3 regions of the Streptomyces sp. NPDC088794 genome follow, and region 3 is predicted to be linked to each of the others. Evidence: riboswitches for the same ligand, from Rfam matches in the RefSeq annotation. Region 3 holds a riboswitch; each other region holds the start of a gene.
The links. Region 3 has a riboswitch for cobalamin ahead of ACIP6U_RS43945 (CoA-acylating methylmalonate-semialdehyde dehydrogenase). Riboswitches for the same ligand answer to the same signal wherever they lie in the genome.
Positions count from the first base shown of each region.

Region 1: linked by a shared signal. The riboswitch ahead of ACIP6U_RS41370 (cobalamin biosynthesis protein) and the one ahead of ACIP6U_RS43945 (CoA-acylating methylmalonate-semialdehyde dehydrogenase) in region 3 are both predicted to bind cobalamin.
Region 2: linked by a shared signal. The riboswitch ahead of ACIP6U_RS04635 (ribonucleoside-diphosphate reductase subunit alpha) and the one ahead of ACIP6U_RS43945 (CoA-acylating methylmalonate-semialdehyde dehydrogenase) in region 3 are both predicted to bind cobalamin.

Region 1 is NZ_JBIVKB010000020.1:66,237-71,656, reverse strand. It holds gene cobN (cobaltochelatase subunit CobN) at 1-1,604, opposite strand, end outside; gene ACIP6U_RS41375 (cobyric acid synthase) at 1,601-3,112, opposite strand; gene ACIP6U_RS41370 (cobalamin biosynthesis protein) at 3,109-4,053, opposite strand; cobalamin riboswitch at 4,151-4,314, opposite strand; gene ACIP6U_RS41365 (hypothetical protein) at 4,393-4,614, opposite strand; gene ACIP6U_RS41360 (anion permease) at 4,648-5,420, opposite strand, start outside.
Region 2 is NZ_JBIVKB010000002.1:9,175-14,594, reverse strand. It holds gene ACIP6U_RS04635 (ribonucleoside-diphosphate reductase subunit alpha) at 1-2,350, opposite strand, end outside; cobalamin riboswitch at 2,473-2,619, opposite strand; gene ACIP6U_RS04630 (GNAT family N-acetyltransferase) at 2,667-3,173, opposite strand; gene mctP (monocarboxylate uptake permease MctP) at 3,247-4,875, opposite strand; gene ACIP6U_RS04620 (DUF3311 domain-containing protein) at 4,872-5,126, opposite strand; gene ACIP6U_RS04615 (YbdD/YjiX family protein) at 5,308-5,420, opposite strand, start outside.
Region 3 is NZ_JBIVKB010000023.1:97,596-103,015, forward strand. It holds gene ACIP6U_RS43930 (energy-coupling factor transporter transmembrane component T) at 1-18, shown strand, start outside; gene ACIP6U_RS43935 (ABC transporter ATP-binding protein) at 15-1,640, shown strand; gene ACIP6U_RS43940 (ECF transporter S component) at 1,637-2,470, shown strand; cobalamin riboswitch at 2,526-2,707, shown strand; gene ACIP6U_RS43945 (CoA-acylating methylmalonate-semialdehyde dehydrogenase) at 2,931-4,454, shown strand; gene ACIP6U_RS43950 (acyl-CoA dehydrogenase family protein) at 4,460-5,420, shown strand, end outside.

The DNA of each region.
Region 1 (5,420 bases), on a different contig from region 3:
GGGAGTTCGCCGAGCACGGCGTCGGGCGCGCAGCCACCGCTGAGCCCAAGTCCCTTGCCGGGCAGCCACTCCATCGTGCCGTGCTTGCCCATGTGGACGATCGCGTCCGCGCCGAAGCTGTTGTCCAGCCAGCGGTAGGCGGCCATGTAGTGGTGCGACGGCGGCATGTCGGGGTCGTGGTAGATCGCGATCGGGTTCTCGCCGAAGCCGCGCGGCGGCTGGATCATGACGACGACGTTCCCGAACTGGAGGGACGCCAGCACGATGTCGTCGCCGTCGACGTAGAGGTTGCCCGGCGGCTCACCCCATGCGTCCGACATGCCCTGCCTGAGCGCCGGTTCGAGCGTGTCGAACCACGCCTGGTAGTCGGCGAGCGGCACCCGCGCGGGCGCGGCGGCCAACTGGTCCTCGGTGAGCCATTCGACGTCGTGGCCACCGGCGTTGATGAGCGTGTGGATCAGCTCGTCGCCGTTGTCCGGGTGCCCTTCGACGACGTAACCGGCGTCCCGGAGCGCGTCCAGCACCTGGATGGCCGAGGCGGGCGTGTCCAGCCCCACGGCGTTTCCGACCCGCGAGTGCTTGGTCGGGTACGCGGTGAAGACGAGCGCCAGCTTCTTGTCGGCGTTCGGCTTGTGCTTCAACTTCGCGTGCCGTACGGCGATTCCGGCGACCCGCGCGGCCCGCTCGGGGTCGGCGACGTACACCGGCACGTCGTCCGGACCCTGCTCCTTGAAGGAGAAGGGGACCGTGATCAGCCGTCCGTCGAACTCGGGGATCGCGACCTGCATCGCCGCGTCCATGGGGGAGAGGGCGGCGTCGGACTCGTCCCAGGCCGCGCGGGACGACGTAAGGCACAGTCCTTGCAGCACCGGCACGTTGAGATCGGCGAGGGCCCCGATGTCCCACGCCTCCTCGTCACCGCCGGCCGAGGCCTGCGAGGCGTGCGTGCCGCCCGCGGCGAGGACGGTGGCGATCAGCGCGTCGGACCTGCCGAGGATGTCGTACAGCCCAGAGTCCGCACCGCGCAGCGAACCGCAGTACACGGCAAGGGCGTTGGCGCCCTTCGCCTCGATCGCGTCGCACAGGGTGTCCACGAAGGCCGTGTTGCCGGAGAGGTGATGCGCCCGGTAGAAGAGCACGCCGACCGTCGGCCGGCCCTCGACGAAGGCACGCTCGCCGTGGACGCCGAACTCGGCCATCTTCCGCGGCTCTTCGAAGCCCTCGCCGGTGAGCAGGACGGTGTCGGAGAGGAACCGGGCCAGCTCGGCCAGGTTCTCCGGGCCGCCCTCGACGAGGTATCGCAGCGCCTCGGCCACCACACCGGCCGGCACCGACGACTCGGCCATCAACTCGGCGTCGGGGACGGTCTCCCCGCCGAGCAGCACGGTCGGGATCCCGGACGCCTTCAGCGCGGCGAGACCGTCCTCCCAGGCGCGCTTGCCGCCGAGCAGCCGCACGACGGCGACGTCCGCGCCCTCGACGAGCGCGGGCAACTCGCCCTCGACATCCACCCGGTTCGGGTTGCCGATCCGGTACCCGGCGCCGGCGGCACGCGCCGCCAGCAGATCCGTGTCGGCGGTCGACAACAACAACACTGTGCTCATGCGGGCGCTCCCGGTGGAATGAAAGGCAGTCCTTGCGGCGCGCCGGACTCGATGAGCCGCCACAGCGCGTCCGTGTCCGCGTGCTGTTCGATCAGGTCGCCGAGCCGGTCGAGCTGCTCCTCGCGCAGCGCGGCGAAGGAGGTGTCGGCGGCCGGCACGAACCGGCGCCCCGCGGCGGCCGCCACTTCGCGCAGGAACGCCCGCCGGAACCCGTCCGACTCCAGCGAGCCGTGCCAGTGGGTCCCCCAGGTCTGACCGACCCGGCAGCCGTCCAAGAAGGCCTCGCCGCCGGTCAGTCGGGCGACACCGTGATGGATCTCGTACCCCTCGACCGGCTCGCCGAGGGCTTCGCCCACCGGCCGGGTGAGGGTCTTCTCGCGCGCGAACCGCACCCGCAGGGGCAGCACCCCGAGCCCGTCCACGTGTCCGCGCCGGCTCTCGACCTCGTCCTCGATGTGCTCGCCGAGGACCTGGAAACCACCGCAGATACCGAGGATCGGCCGCTGCTCGGCGGCCCTGCGGACCAGGGCGTCGGCAAGTCCCCGCTCCCGCAGCCACTCCAGCGCCTTGACCGTCCCCCGGGTCCCCGGGATCACGACGAGATCGGCGTCGGCCAGCTCCTCGGGCCGGTCCACGAACCGCACCACGACGCCCGGTTCGGCGGCCAGCGCGTCCACGTCCGTGAAGTTGGACATGAGCGGGATCGCGCACACGGCGACGCGCAGCACGTCCTCGCCGACAGGCGGCGCGGTGTTGGATTCCCGCACGGTCCCGCGCAGCGAGATGCGCAGCCCGTCCTCCTCGTCGATCCCGAGGCCGTGCTGGAACGGCAGCACGCCGTACGTCCGCCGCCCGGTGAGGCCGAGCAGCATCTCCAACCCCGGTTCCAGCAGCGACACATCGCCACGGAACTTGTTGACGACGAACCCGGCGATCAGGGCCTGATCCTCCGGGCTGAGCAGCGCGACCGTCCCGAAGAAGGAGGCGAAGACGCCCCCGCGGTCGATGTCGCCCACCACGAGCACGGGCAGCCGCGCGTTGCGCGCGATCCCCATGTTCACGATGTCGGTCCGCCGCAGATTGATCTCGGCAGGACTGCCGGCCCCCTCACAGATCACCGCGTCATACGTGCCCCGCAACTCCGCGAGACAGTCGAGCACGGTCCCGAGCAACCGTTCCTGCCGCCCGCCGTGGTAGCCACGCGCACTCATTTCGCCCACGGGCCTGCCCATGAGCACGACCTGACTGCTCCGCTCGCCACCGGGCTTGAGCAGCACGGGATTCATCAGCGCGGTCGGCTCGATCCGACAGGCCTGCGCCTGCATGGCCTGCGCCCGCCCGATCTCCGCGCCCTCGCGCGTCACGAACGAGTTGAGGGACATGTTCTGCGCCTTGAACGGCGCGACCTTCACGCCCTGCCGCACCAGCCACCGGCAGATTCCGGCGGTGACGACACTCTTGCCGGCGTCCGAGGTGGTCCCGGCGACCAACAGCCCGCCGCCGCTCATGACTTGCGCCCCTTCGCGAGCAGCCGCCCGGCGACGCTCACGCCGAGCGCGAGCAGACCGACGCGCCGGGACAGCCGTACGGCCCGCTCGATGTCCTGTGTGACGACCGCGCGCCCCGAGGCGCCATTGAGGACGGGCCGGTGCTCGACTCGCCCTCCATAGGCCAGCGTTCCGCCCAGCCGCACCCCGAGCGCCCCCGCGAACGAGGCCTCCACGGGCCCGGCGTTGGGGCTCGGGTGCTTGCCGGCGTCGGCACGCCAGGCGCGTACCGCCCCGCGCGGATCGTCGCCCGCCACGGTCGCGAGGACGGCGGTGAGCCGCGCCCCCGGCCAGCCGGCCACGTCGTCGAGGCGGGCCGAAGCCCAGCCGTAGCGGCGGTACTTGGGCGACTTGTGCCCGACCATGGCGTCGAGGGTGTTCACGGCCCGGAAGCCGACCAGGCCCGGCACGCCCGCCACCGCACCCCACACCAGCGCGCCCACCACCGCGTCGGAGGTGTTCTCGGCGACGGACTCGACGACGGCCCGGGCGATCCCGTCGGCGTCGAGGGCCTGGGGGTCGCGCCCGCAGAGGTGGGGCAGCCGGGCCCGCGCGCTCTCGATGTCCCCGGCCGCCAGCGCCTGCCCGATGGCCCCCGCCTCACGGGCGAGGGAGGTGCCGCCGACGACGGCCCAGGTGGCGGCGGCGGTCAGCGCGACGGAGGCGGTACGGGAGGGGCGTACGGCGGACGTTGCCGCGGCGGCGAGGGCGACGGCGCCGCCCGCGCACACGGCGGTGTGCAGGGCGCCCCAGCCGCGGTGGTCGCGCCACAGCACCCGCTCCACGGCGCCCGCGGCCCGGCCGAACGCGGCGACCGGATGGCCGCGGCGCGGATCGCCGAGCAGATGGTCACCGAGGAGGCCGGCGGCGGCGCCGTACGCGAAGACGCGATCGGCACGCATCGGCTCAGCCGGCCGTCGGGTCGGGCAGAGCTCGGGTGATGGACCTCAACAGGCGGCCGCGCATGGCGAATTGTCCTCACTCAGGGTGTCCGCGCCCTGGTTCGAAGAGAGCGACGGCGAGAGTTCCTGGCTCCCGGGACTACCTACCCCGGTGACAGTGGCGGGACCGCGCCGGAATCACACCGGCTTCCTCTCTTGCCGCCGTACTTGGCCCCGGCAGTCCACCACGGGCCTGGAAGAACCGTCAACTTGCCGCTGACCTGCGACGGGAGAGTGTGCTGAGGCCCACACAGGGCCCGTCGGAGGTCGGCGGACGATAGGTCGAGGAACGTGCGGGGATCAGGCGACGATCAGCGAGATCCCGTACGCCACAGCCGCCGCGCACGCCGCGAAGCAGACGTAGGCGCCGGTCACCGCGAGGGTGGCCGAGCCGCCCTGGGCCGTCGCCTTCTCCTGGCGGGACAGGCCCGCGACGCCGAGGGTGAACAGGGCCACGAGGCCCACGGTGACCACGAGGCTGACGCCGAAGACGGAGCCGAGGGCCGCCCAGTCGATGTGCATGCTGGTGATTCCTTCGTTACCGGTGGGCGGGGATCAGAGAGCGGGGGCGGCCGACGGGGCGGCCGGATCGGCCGCGGGGGTCGTGGGCGCCGGGATGGTGGCCGTCAGGTCGTCGGTGACCGGGCCCGCGGGAGGCGGGGTCACGGCGGCGATCGCCGTGGTCACCACGCCGGGCGGCTCCTCGGTCTCGTTGACGTTGCTGTGGTCGACGACCTCGCGGCGGGAGAGCTTCCAGATGGCCGCGCTGGAGGCGATCAGGAAGACGGCGACGACCGCCGTGCCCCAGTCGCCCAGGTCGGTGACGGACTCGGCGAGCGCGCCCACCAGGGCGGCGGCCGGCAGGGTCAGGCCCCAGGCGACGAACATGCGGGTCGCCGTCGACCAGCGGACCACGCCGCCCTTGCGGCCGAGGCCCGCGCCCATCACCGAGCCGGAGACGACGTGCGTGGTGGAGAGGGAGAAGCCGAGGTGCGAGGAGGCCAGGATGGCGGTCGCCGCGCTGGTCTGGGCGGCGAAGCCCTGCTGCGGCTGAAGCTCGGTCAGGCCCTTGCCCATGGTGCGGATGATGCGCCAGCCGCCCAGGTAGGTGCCCAGCGCGATGGCGAGACCGGCGGAGAGGATGACCCAGGTGGGCGGGTCGGAGTCGGGGGCGACGGCGCCGCCGGCGACCAGGGCGAGGGTGATGATGCCCATCGTCTTCTGCGCGTCGTTGGTGCCGTGGGCCAGCGAGACCAGTCCGGCGGAGGCGATCTGGCCGGCGCGGTAGCCCTTCGCGGCGGCCTTGCCGTCGGCCTTCCTGCCGAGCC
Region 2 (5,420 bases), on a different contig from region 3:
AGGCCTCGCAGGACTCGGGGTTTTCCAGGGAGCAGGCGACCGCGTCGGGGTCAACGGCCTGCTGGACGGGGACAGTTGCTTGGGCCTGGGCGGCGCGGGCGATCCGGGTCGCCGGCCGCGACCGCAGGTAGTACGTCGTCTTCAGGCCCTGCTTCCACGCGTACGCGTACATCGACGAGAGCTTGCCGATGGTCGGGGTTTCCAGGAAGAGGTTGAGGGACTGGGACTGGTCCAGGTACGGGGTGCGGGCCGCGGCCATGTCGATCAGGCCGCGCTGCGGGATCTCCCAGGCCGTGCGGTACAGCGCGCGGACCTCCGCCGGGATCCAGGCGAAGCCCTGCACCGAGCCGTTGGCCTCGCGCAGCGCCTCGCGGGTGCGGGCGTCCCAGACGCCGAGGCGCTTCAACTCGTCGACCAGGTAGGAGTTGACCTGGAGGAACTCGCCGGACAGCGTCTCGCGCTTGAACAGGTTGGAGACCTGCGGCTCGATGCACTCGTAGACGCCGGCGATCGAGGCGATGGTGGCGGTGGGGGCGATCGCGAGCAGGAGGCTGTTGCGCATGCCGACCTTGGCGATACGTTCCCGCAGTGCCGCCCAGCGCTCGGGCCAGGTCAGTTCCACGTCGTAGTGGTCGGGGTGCAGGACGCCTCGGGCGGTGCGGGTCTTCTCCCAGGCGGGGAGGGGGCCGTTGCGCTCGGCCAGGTCCGCCGACGCCTCGTACGCGGCGAGCATGATGCGCTCGGCGATGCGGGTGGAGAGGGCCTTGGCCTCGGGGGAGTCGAAGGGCAGGCGGAGTTTGAAGAAGACGTCCTGGAGGCCCATGGCACCGAGGCCGACGGGACGCCATTTCGCGTTGGAGCGGCCCGCCTGCTCGGTCGGGTAGAAGTTGATGTCGACGACCCGGTCGAGGAAGGTGACGGCCGTGCGGACGGTCTCGTCCAGCCGGTCCCAGTCGATGTCCCGGCCGACCACGAAGGCGCCGAGGCTGACCGAGCCCAGGTTGCAGACCGCGGTCTCGCCGTCGTCCGTGACCTCCAGGATCTCCGTGCAGAGGTTGGAGGAGTGGACCGTGTGGCCCGGCTCGGCGGTCTGGTTGGCGGTGCGGTTGGCGGCGTCCTTGAAGGTCAGCCAGCCATTGCCGGTCTGCGCGAGGGTGCGCATCATGCGGCCGTAGAGGTCGCGGGCCGGGATGGTCTTGCGGGCGAGCCCGGCGGCCTCGGCCTTGCGGTACGCGGCGTCGAACTCCGCGCCCCACAGGTCGACGAGTTCGGGCACGTCGGCGGGGGAGAAGAGCGACCAGACGCCGTCCTCGTTGACCCGGCGCATGAACTCGTCCGGGATCCAGTGCGCGAGGTTCAGGTTGTGCGTACGGCGGGCGTCCTCACCGGTGTTGTCCCGCAGCTCCAGGAACTCCTCGATGTCGGAGTGCCAGGTCTCCAGGTAGACCGCGGCCGCGCCCTTGCGCCGGCCGCCCTGGTTCACGGCGGCGACGGAGGCGTCCAGCGTCTTGAGGAACGGGACGATGCCGTTGGAGTGCCCGTTGGTGCCGCGGATCAGTGAACCCCGGGAGCGGATGCGGGAGTAGGCGATGCCGATGCCGCCGGCGTGCTTGGAGAGGCGGGCGACCTGGTGGTAGCGGTCGTAGATGGAGTCCAGCTCGTCCATCGGGGAGTCGAGGAGGTAGCAGGACGACATCTGGGGGTGCCGGGTGCCGGAGTTGAAGAGCGTGGGGGAGGAGGGGAGGTAGTCCAGCCGGCTCATCAGGCGGTAGAGCGAGGCGACTTCGTCCAGGGCGCGGGTGCTGTCGTCCTCCGCGAGGCCGGCGGCGACGCGCAGCATGAAGTGCTGGGGGGTCTCGACGACCTTGCGGGTGATGGGGTGGCGCAGCAGGTAGCGGCTGTGCAGGGTGCGCAGGCCGAAGTAGCCGAAGCGGTCGTCGGCGGTGCGGTCGATCAGTTCGTCGAGGCGGGCCGCGTGGACGCGGACGAACTCGGCGGTGCGGTCGGCGATGAGGCCCTCGCGGTGGCCGACGAGGACCGACTCGGTGAACGAGGTGACGCCCTGCGAGGCGGCCTCGGCGCGGATCGAGATGGTCAGCAGCCGGGCGGCGACCTGCGAGTAGGCGGGGTCCTCCGAGATGAGACCGGCGGCGGCCTCCGTGGCCAGCTCGCGCAGTTCGGCCTCGTCGGCCTGCGCGGACCGGCCGCGCAACGCGGCGGCGGCGACCCGGCCGGGGTCGGCGTCGGGGAGGTCGGCGGTCAACTCGGTCAGGATCCGCAGCAACGCGGTACCGGGGCCGTCGGTCTCCGGCGCGGTGACTGAAGCCGGGTCGGCTGGCGCGATGGTCACGTGGGGCTCTCCCTCGCTGGGCACGGGGGCCAGGCGGAGGGCAGGGGGCAGCCACGAGCGCACGACGGCGTCGCGTCCCCGGCCCATTCCACGAGGCCCGGACGTCATGGCACCCGACCGGCTTGGTCGGGCGCGCTGTCGGCAGGTCCTCGGACTGACGCCCATACATGTGCGAACACGCATGAGTACACCGTTGCGGGACAGTTCCGGATTCGCACCGGATTCCCCTGCGACGACAGCGAGCATGAGCATACATCTTGTGCTGGGTTGTAGGAGCACCCCTAGATGTTGTGTCGCGCGCCGACTTCGGAGCGTGTCAGAACGTCAACTGATAGGTGAGCAGCACGAAGTCGCCGGCCTCCGGAATGGGGTTCCAGTCCCGTTCCGGGACGCGGACGAAGCCGAGGCGTTCGTAGATGCGGTGGGCGGCGCGCATGGTCGGCTGGGTGGACAGGACGATGCCGGTGCAGTCCTCGGCGGCTCGTGCGCGGTCGACGCAGGCGCGGACGAGTGCCTCGCCCGCGCCCCGGCCGCGGGCCGCCCGGTCGACGGCGAGCATGCGGATCTCGGCCTCGGTGGGGCCGGCCCGCTCGGCCATGTGCGTGCCGGCGGTGACGAAGGTGACCCCGCCGAGGATCCGGTCCCTGTCCGTGGCGACCAGCACGTCGGCGACGGCCGCCCGATTGGCCACGTCTCTGAGCTCGCCGAGGTACCAGTCGCTCTCTCCGAAGGTCAGCAGGTCGTCCTGGAGGTAGGCCTGGGCGGTGATCTCGCCGAGGGTCTCGTATTCGGTGGGGTGCGCTGCCCGGATCACGATGTCCATGCAGGCGAGTGTGCCCGACGGGTACGACAACGGGCCGCCGGATTTTCTCCGGCGGCCCGTTGAGCAGGAGTGCCTAGTGCGAGGTCCCCGCCGTGGCCGGCGGCAGTTCCACCTCCACGCCCGGGTCGCCCGCGTCCGCCGTGTAGTCGCCCGGCTGCGTCTCGTCGACGCCCTCCGGGGCCTTCAGTGCCTTCAGGACGAAGGTCAGGACCACCGTGACGACGACGTTCAGGACGAACGCGGTGAGGCCGATGTAGCCGATCTCGCCGATGCCGGGGATCTCCTTGGAGGAGCCGCCGAAGTGCTTCTGGGTCGGGGAGGCGACGCCGTACGCGGCGGCCGTGCCGTAGATCATGCCGACCGCCCAGCCGGCGAGCAGGGCCCAGCGGTGGAACCAGCGGGTGAACAGGCCGCCGACCAGGGCCGGGAAGGTCTGGAGGATCCAGATGCCGCCGAGGAGCTGGAAGTTGATGGCGACCGTCTTGTCCATCGTCAGGACGAAGACCAGGGCGCCGACCTTCACCAGCAGGGACACCAGCTTGGAGACCTTGGTCTCCTGTTCCGGTGTGGCGTCCGGCTTGATGAAGTCCTTGTAGATGTTGCGGGTGAAGAGGTTCGCGGCCGCGATGGACATGATGGCCGCGGGCACCAGCGCGCCGATGCCGATCGCCGCGAAGGCCACGCCCGCGAACCAGTCCGGGAACATGTCCTCGAACAGCTGCGGGATCGCCAACTGCCCGTTGCTGACCTTCACTCCGGCCGCGATGGCCATGAACCCGAGCAGCGCCAGCAGGCCGAGCATCAGTGAATACAGCGGCAGGATCGTGGTGTTGCGGCGGATCACCTCACGGCTCCTGGAGGAGAGCGTCGCGGTGATCGAGTGCGGGTACATGAAGAGCGCGAGCGCGGAGCCCAACGCCAGGGTGGCGTACGTCCATTGACCCGCCTCGGCCGGTGCGAGGGCGCCGCGCGGCTTGCCGGTCGCCGGGTTGGTCTGCGCGAACGCCTCGCCGGCCTTGGCGAAGATGTCGTCGAAACCGCCCAGTTTGATCGGGATGTAGATGATCGCCACCGCGATGACGATGTAGATCAGCGTGTCCTTCACGAACGCGATCAGCGCGGGCGCGCGCAGTCCCGAGGAGTAGGTGTACGCCGCGAGTACGCCGAAGGCGATCAGCAGCGGGAGGTCCTTCACGAACCAGTTGGTGTCGTCACCGCCGCCGACGCCCATCACGTCCAGCACTGCCTGGATGCCGACGAGTTGGAGCGCGATGTACGGCATCGTCGCGAGGATGCCGGTGACGGCCACCGCGAGCGAGAGGCCCTTCGAGCCGAACCGGCCGCGCACGAAGTCGGACGTCGTCACATAGCCGTGCTTGTGCGAGACCGACCAGAGGCGGGGCAGGAAGGTGAAGATCAGCGGGTAGACGAGGATCGTGTACGGCACCGCGAAGAAGCCGGCCGCGCCGGCCGCGTAGATCGCCGCCGGGACCGCCACGAACGTATACGCCGTGTAGAGGTCGCCGCCGAGCAGGAACCAGGTGACCCAGGTGCCGAACGACCGTCCGCCCAGGCCCCATTCGTCGAGGCTGGCCTCGTTCTCGGCCCGGCGCCAGCGGGCCGCCAGGAAGCCGACGACCGTGACGGCCACGAAGAAGAAGATGAAGACGGCGAGCGCTACGCCGTTCACGCCGTCGTTCACTTGGCGGCACCCTTCGTGCGGGCGCGCTGGTCACGCTGCCACAGCTGGTACGCGGTCATGGTCAGCGCGGTGGAGATCAGCACCCACAGCATCTGGTACCAGTAGAAGAAGGGGATGCCGATGAACGTCGGGTCGGTCTTGGCGTAGGAGCCGACCCAGAGCATCGCCACGAACGGGGCGATCAGGCAGAGGGCGATCACCACGCGGACCGGTGTCACCACCGGTGGTTTCACTTCGGGCACTTCTGACATTCCGCGGCTCCGTCCCCTCACTGGCTACCAGGGATCGCCTGTGATCACCTGGGTAACGCGCAGGCAATGTAGGTCACGGTGTCACGGATGCGGAAGACCTCGTCCGCATATCGGTATGTCGATTCTGTGAAGGCCCGACAGATGGCCCAACAGGGGGCCTTACGAGGCCCGCGGAGGCCCCTCAGCAGCAGCGGAAGCCCTGCCGGGGGTCCGCCTCCTGACGGTCCGTGCGCATTCGCTCGAACTCGCGCCGGGACGGCACCGCCGCGTCCGGATGGTCCTTGCGGACGTGCG
Region 3 (5,420 bases):
AAAGCCGGCGCCACGTGATCACCTTCGACCAGGTCACCGTCCACTACGACGACGCGGCCGAACCCGCCCTGCGCGAGGTCGACCTGACGGTGGAGGAGGGCGAACTGTGCCTCGTCGTCGGGCACACGGGCGTCGGTAAGTCGACGCTCCTGGGCGCCGTCAACGGGCTCGTGCCGCACTTCACCGGCGGCACCCTGTACGGCCGGGTCGTCGTGGACGGCCGCGACACCGCTCACCACCCGCCGCGCGAACTCGCCGACGTCGTCGGAGTGGTGGGCCAGGACCCCCTGGACGGCTTCGTCACCGACACCGTCGAGGAGGAACTCGCCTACGCCATGGAGCAGTTGGCGATCCCGCCCGCCACCATGCGCAAGCGCGTCGAGGAGACCCTCGACCTGCTCGGCCTCGCCGACCTGCGCCACCGCGCCCTGCATGAACTCTCCGGCGGCCAGCAACAACGCGTCGCCATCGGCTCCGTCCTCACCGCTCACCCCCGCGTCCTGGTCCTCGACGAGCCCACCTCAGCTCTCGACCCCACGGCGGCCGAAGAAGTCCTCGCCGCCGTCACCCGCCTCGTCCACGACCTCGGCGTCACCGTGCTGATGGCCGAGCACCGCCTCGAACGGGTCGTGCAGTACGCCGACCGCATCGTCCATCTGCCGGGCGACGGCCGCGCGGCGATCGGCGCACCCGCCGACATCCTGCGTACGTCCACGATCGCGCCGCCGATCGTGGAACTCGGCCGAGCCGCCGGCTGGTCCCCGCTGCCCCTGTCCATCCGCGACGCCCGCCGCGCCGCCGCCCCCCTGCGGACCCGTCTGAAAGGCCGAACGCCCGGACCCGTACGCCCTCCCCAAACCAGCGTCGGCCCACGGCTGTTGACCGCGCGCGGCGTAACGGTGACCTACCACGGGGTACCGGCGGTCCGGGAGGTCGACCTGGACCTCCGAGGGGGCGAGGTCGTCGCGCTCATGGGCCGCAACGGCTCCGGCAAGTCCTCCCTGCTGTGGGCACTCCAGGGCTCCGGTCCGCGTCGCGCCGGAACGGTCAAGGTCGCCGACGCCCCGGGGGATCCGCACGCGCTGTCCTCCGCCGAGGCCCGCCGGGCTGTCGGCCTGGTCCCGCAGACCCCCGCCGACCTGCTCTATCTCGAAAGCGTCAAACAGGAACTCGGCCAGGCCGACACCGAGTCGGCCGGCGGGGAGCCGGCCCGCGCCATCCTGGACCGGCTCGCGCCCGGCATCCCCGACGACACCCACCCGCGCGACCTGTCCGAGGGACAGAAGCTGGCACTCGTCCTGGCCATCCAACTCTCCGCCGCACCCCGAGTGCTGCTTCTCGACGAGCCGACACGCGGCCTCGACTACCGCGCAAAGACGGAACTCGTCCGGATCGTCGACGCGCTGGCCGCCGAGGGCCGGGCCGTCGTCATCGCCACCCACGACGTCGAGTTCGTCGCCCGCGCCGCCGACCGGGTCGTCGTCATGGCGGAGGGGGACATCGTCGCCGACGGGCCCACCGCCGAAGTCATCACGGCCTCACCGGTGTTCGCGCCGCAGACGGCGAAGATCCTCGCTCCGCTGCCGTTCCTGACCGTCGATCAGGTGCTCCCGCTGCTGGACGGGGACTCCGACCGATGACCGCACTCCGTACCTCCGCCCCGGCCATCCGGCTCACCGGCCGCGCCGGGATCGTGATGGCGCTCGCCGCGATCCTCGGCGTGGTCGCGTTCTTCTGGCCGTTCGTCGTCGCACCGGGCACCTTCGGCTCGAACTACGCACCCCCGCTCATCTTCGGCGTGCTGCTGGTACTCGTCCTGTGCGTCGTCCTCTCCGAGATCGCCGAGGGCGGTATCGACTCCAAGGCGCTCGCGATGCTCGGCGTCCTGTCCGCCGTCAACGCGGCGCTGCGTCCACTGGGCGCCGGCACCGCGGGCATCGAGACCGTCTTCTTCGTCCTCGTCCTCGCCGGACGCGTCTACGGGCCCGGCTTCGGCTTCGTCCTGGGGTGCACCTCGCTGTTCGCCTCCGCCCTCATCACCGGCGGGGTCGGGCCGTGGATGCCGTACCAGATGTTCGGTTGCGCGTTCGTCGGCATGCTCGCCGGCTTCCTCCCCAGAGCGAGCGGCCGACGCGAGGTACTGCTCCTCGCCGTCTACGGCTCGCTCTCCGGCTATCTCTTCGGCTTCCTGCTCAACCTCTCCTTCTGGCCGTTCTCCCTCGACCCGAACAACTCCATCGCCTATCTGCCCGGCCTGCCGTTCACCGAGCAGTGGCATCGCTACGTCGCCTTCGACATCGCCACGTCCCTCGGCTGGGACACAGGGCGGGCGGTCACCAACTTCCTCTGCATCCTGCTGGCGGGACCGGCCGTCCTCACGACGTTCCGCCGGGCCGCCCGCAAGGCCCGATTCCGGGCGCCGGTGCGTTTCGCCGCTCCCGCGCGAGCGGCCGATCCAGGCGACTCCTGAACGGAACCCGAATAGCCGCGCGGCCGTCGGCACTGGATTTACTAGGACGTCCAACTATATGCTCGTGCCCCAAGGTCCGCGGTGCAGGGAAGCCGGTGTGAAACCGGCACGGTCCCGCCACTGTGACCGGGGAGTTCGCCGTCGAGCAGGACGCCACTGACGAGCTGGATGTCGGGAAGGCGGACGGCGCGCGCTGATCCGGGAGTCAGGATACCGGCCGCGGTTTGTTCCGTGTTGTCCACGAGGATGGAGCAGACACGCATGGCACCGGTATGCGTTCACGATCCCGGCAGGGGCCCACTGCCTGTTGCCGAGTCTTTCCGGCATTCCACCGTCAGGACCTGACGGCCCTTCGCCATACGCGATCCTGCGCGGCCCCCCCCGCACGTGTGCGCTTTCGGCGTCCGTGCCGGTGGCGAGCGCGCCATTCCTGGACCCCACCTGACGAGAGCAGGCATCCATGGTCCACGCACAAGACCGCGCTCCCGTGCGCGAGTTGAGTCATTTCGTCGGCGGCAAGCACACCCCGGGAACCTCGGGGTCCTACGGCGATGTGTACGACCCGAACACCGGCGAGGTGCAGGCCCGCGTCCCGCTCGCGAGCCGCGCCGAGACCGAGGCCGTCATCGCCGACGCCACCGAGGCGCAGCGCGAGTGGGGTCAGTGGAACCCGCAGCGCCGCGCCCGCGTCTTCCTCCGCTTCCTCCAACTCGTCGAGGGGGAGCGGGACTCACTGGCCCGGCTCCTCTCCTCCGAGCACGGCAAGACCGTCGCCGACGCGCACGGCGACCTCCAGCGCGGCCTCGAAGTCGTCGAGTTCGCCGCCGGCATCCCGCACCTGCTCAAGGGCGAGTTCACCGACAACGCCGGCACGGGCATCGACGTCCACTCCCTGCGAGCCCCGCTCGGAGTCGTCGCCGGCATCACCCCCTTCAACTTCCCCGCGATGATCCCCCTGTGGAAGGCGGCGCCCGCGCTGGCCTGCGGCAACGCCTTCATCCTCAAGCCCTCCGAACGCGACCCTTCCGTTCCGCTCCGGCTCGCCGAACTCTTCCTGGAAGCGGGCCTGCCGCCCGGCGTCCTGAACGTCGTCCACGGCGGCAAGGAGACCGTCGACACCCTTCTCGAAGACCCCCGCGTCGAAGCCCTCGGTTTCGTCGGCTCCACCCCGATCGCCGCGTACGTCTATGCCACCGCCGCCGCGCACGGCAAGCGCGCCCAGTGCTTCGGGGGCGCCAAGAACCACATGATCGTCATGCCGGACGCCGACCTCGATCAGGCCGTGGACGCCCTGATCGGCGCGGGCAACGGCTCGGCGGGGGAGCGCTGCATGGCGATCTCCGTCGCCGTCCCGGTCGGCGAGGCCACCGCCGACGCGCTCGTGGCCCGACTGAAGGAGCGCATCGGGTCGCTGCGCATCGGCCGCAGCGACGACCCCGAGGCCGACTTCGGACCGCTGGTCGGCCGGGACGCCGTCGACCGGGTGCGCTCGTACGTCGACCTCGGCGTCGAGGAGGGCGCCGAACTCGTCGTTGACGGACGGGACTTCGTCCTGCCCGGCCACGAGGACGGCTTCTTCGCCGGAGCCTCCCTCTTCGACCGGGTCACCCCGGCCATGCGGATCTACCAGGAGGAGATCTTCGGCCCGGTCCTGTCCGTGGTCCGCGCCGCCGACTACGAGGAGGCCCTGCGCCTGCCCAGCGAGCACCTCTACGGCAACGGCGTCGCGATCTTCACCCGGGACGGCGACACCGCCCGCGACTTCACCCGGCGCGTGAACACCGGCATGGTCGGCGTCAACGTGCCCATCCCGGTGCCCGTCGCCTACCACACCTTCGGCGGCTGGAAACGGTCCGGCTTCGGCGACCTCAACCAGCACGGCCCGGATGCGATCCGCTTCTACACGCGTACGAAGACCGTCACTTCGCGCTGGCCCGCGGGGCTTCGCGAGGGCGCGAGCTTCACCATCCCGACGATGGGCTGAGCGCGATGACCACCACCTTGCTCACCGAGGACCAACAGGCCCTCGTCGAGGCGACGTTGGACTTCACCCAAGACCATCTCGCCCCGCACGCCGTGGACTGGGACCGGGACAAGCACTTCCCGCTCGACGTCCTGCGCAAGGCAGCCGGACTCGGCCTCGGCGGTGTCTACGTCCGTGAGGAGTCGGGCGGCTCAGGCCTGACCCGCGCCGACGGCGTCCTCGTCTTCGAGACCCTGGCCTCCGGCTGCCCGTCCATCGCGGGCTATCTCTCCATCCACAACATGGTCGCCTGGATGATCGACCACTACGGCGACGCGGCTCAGCGGGAACGCTGGCTGCCACGCCTCTGCGCGATGGAGGACCTGGCGAGCTACTGCCTGACCGAGCCGGGCGCCGGATCGGACGCGGCCGCGCTGCGCACCCGCGCGGTCCGCGACGGCGACCACTACGTCCTGACCGGAGTCAAGCAGTTCATCTCGGGCGCGGGCGCTTCCCAGGTGTACGTCGTCCTGGCCCGCACCGGCGGGAACGGCCCGCACGGTGTCTCCGCCTTCCTTGTCGACAAGGAGGATTCCGGCCTCTCCTTCGGCCCGAACGAGCGGAAGATGGGCTGGAACGCCCAGCCCACCCGACAGGTGGTCCTGGACGGGGTCCGGCTGCCCGCAGACCGGCTCCTCGGCCGCCAGGGCGAGGGCTTCCGCATCGCCATGAACGGACTCAACGGCGGCCGCCTCGGCATCGCCGCCTGCTCCCTCGGCGGCGCCCGCAGCGCCCTCGACCGCAGCCTCGTACACCTCGCGGACCGACAGGCGTTCGGCGGACGGCTCCTCGACGCCCAGGCACTCCAGTTCCGCCTCGCCGACATGGCGACCGAACTCGCCGCCGCCCGCGCACTGGTCCACCAGGCCGCCCAGGCCCTCGACCGCGGCGATCCGCAGGCCCCGTACCAGTGCGCGATGGCGAAGC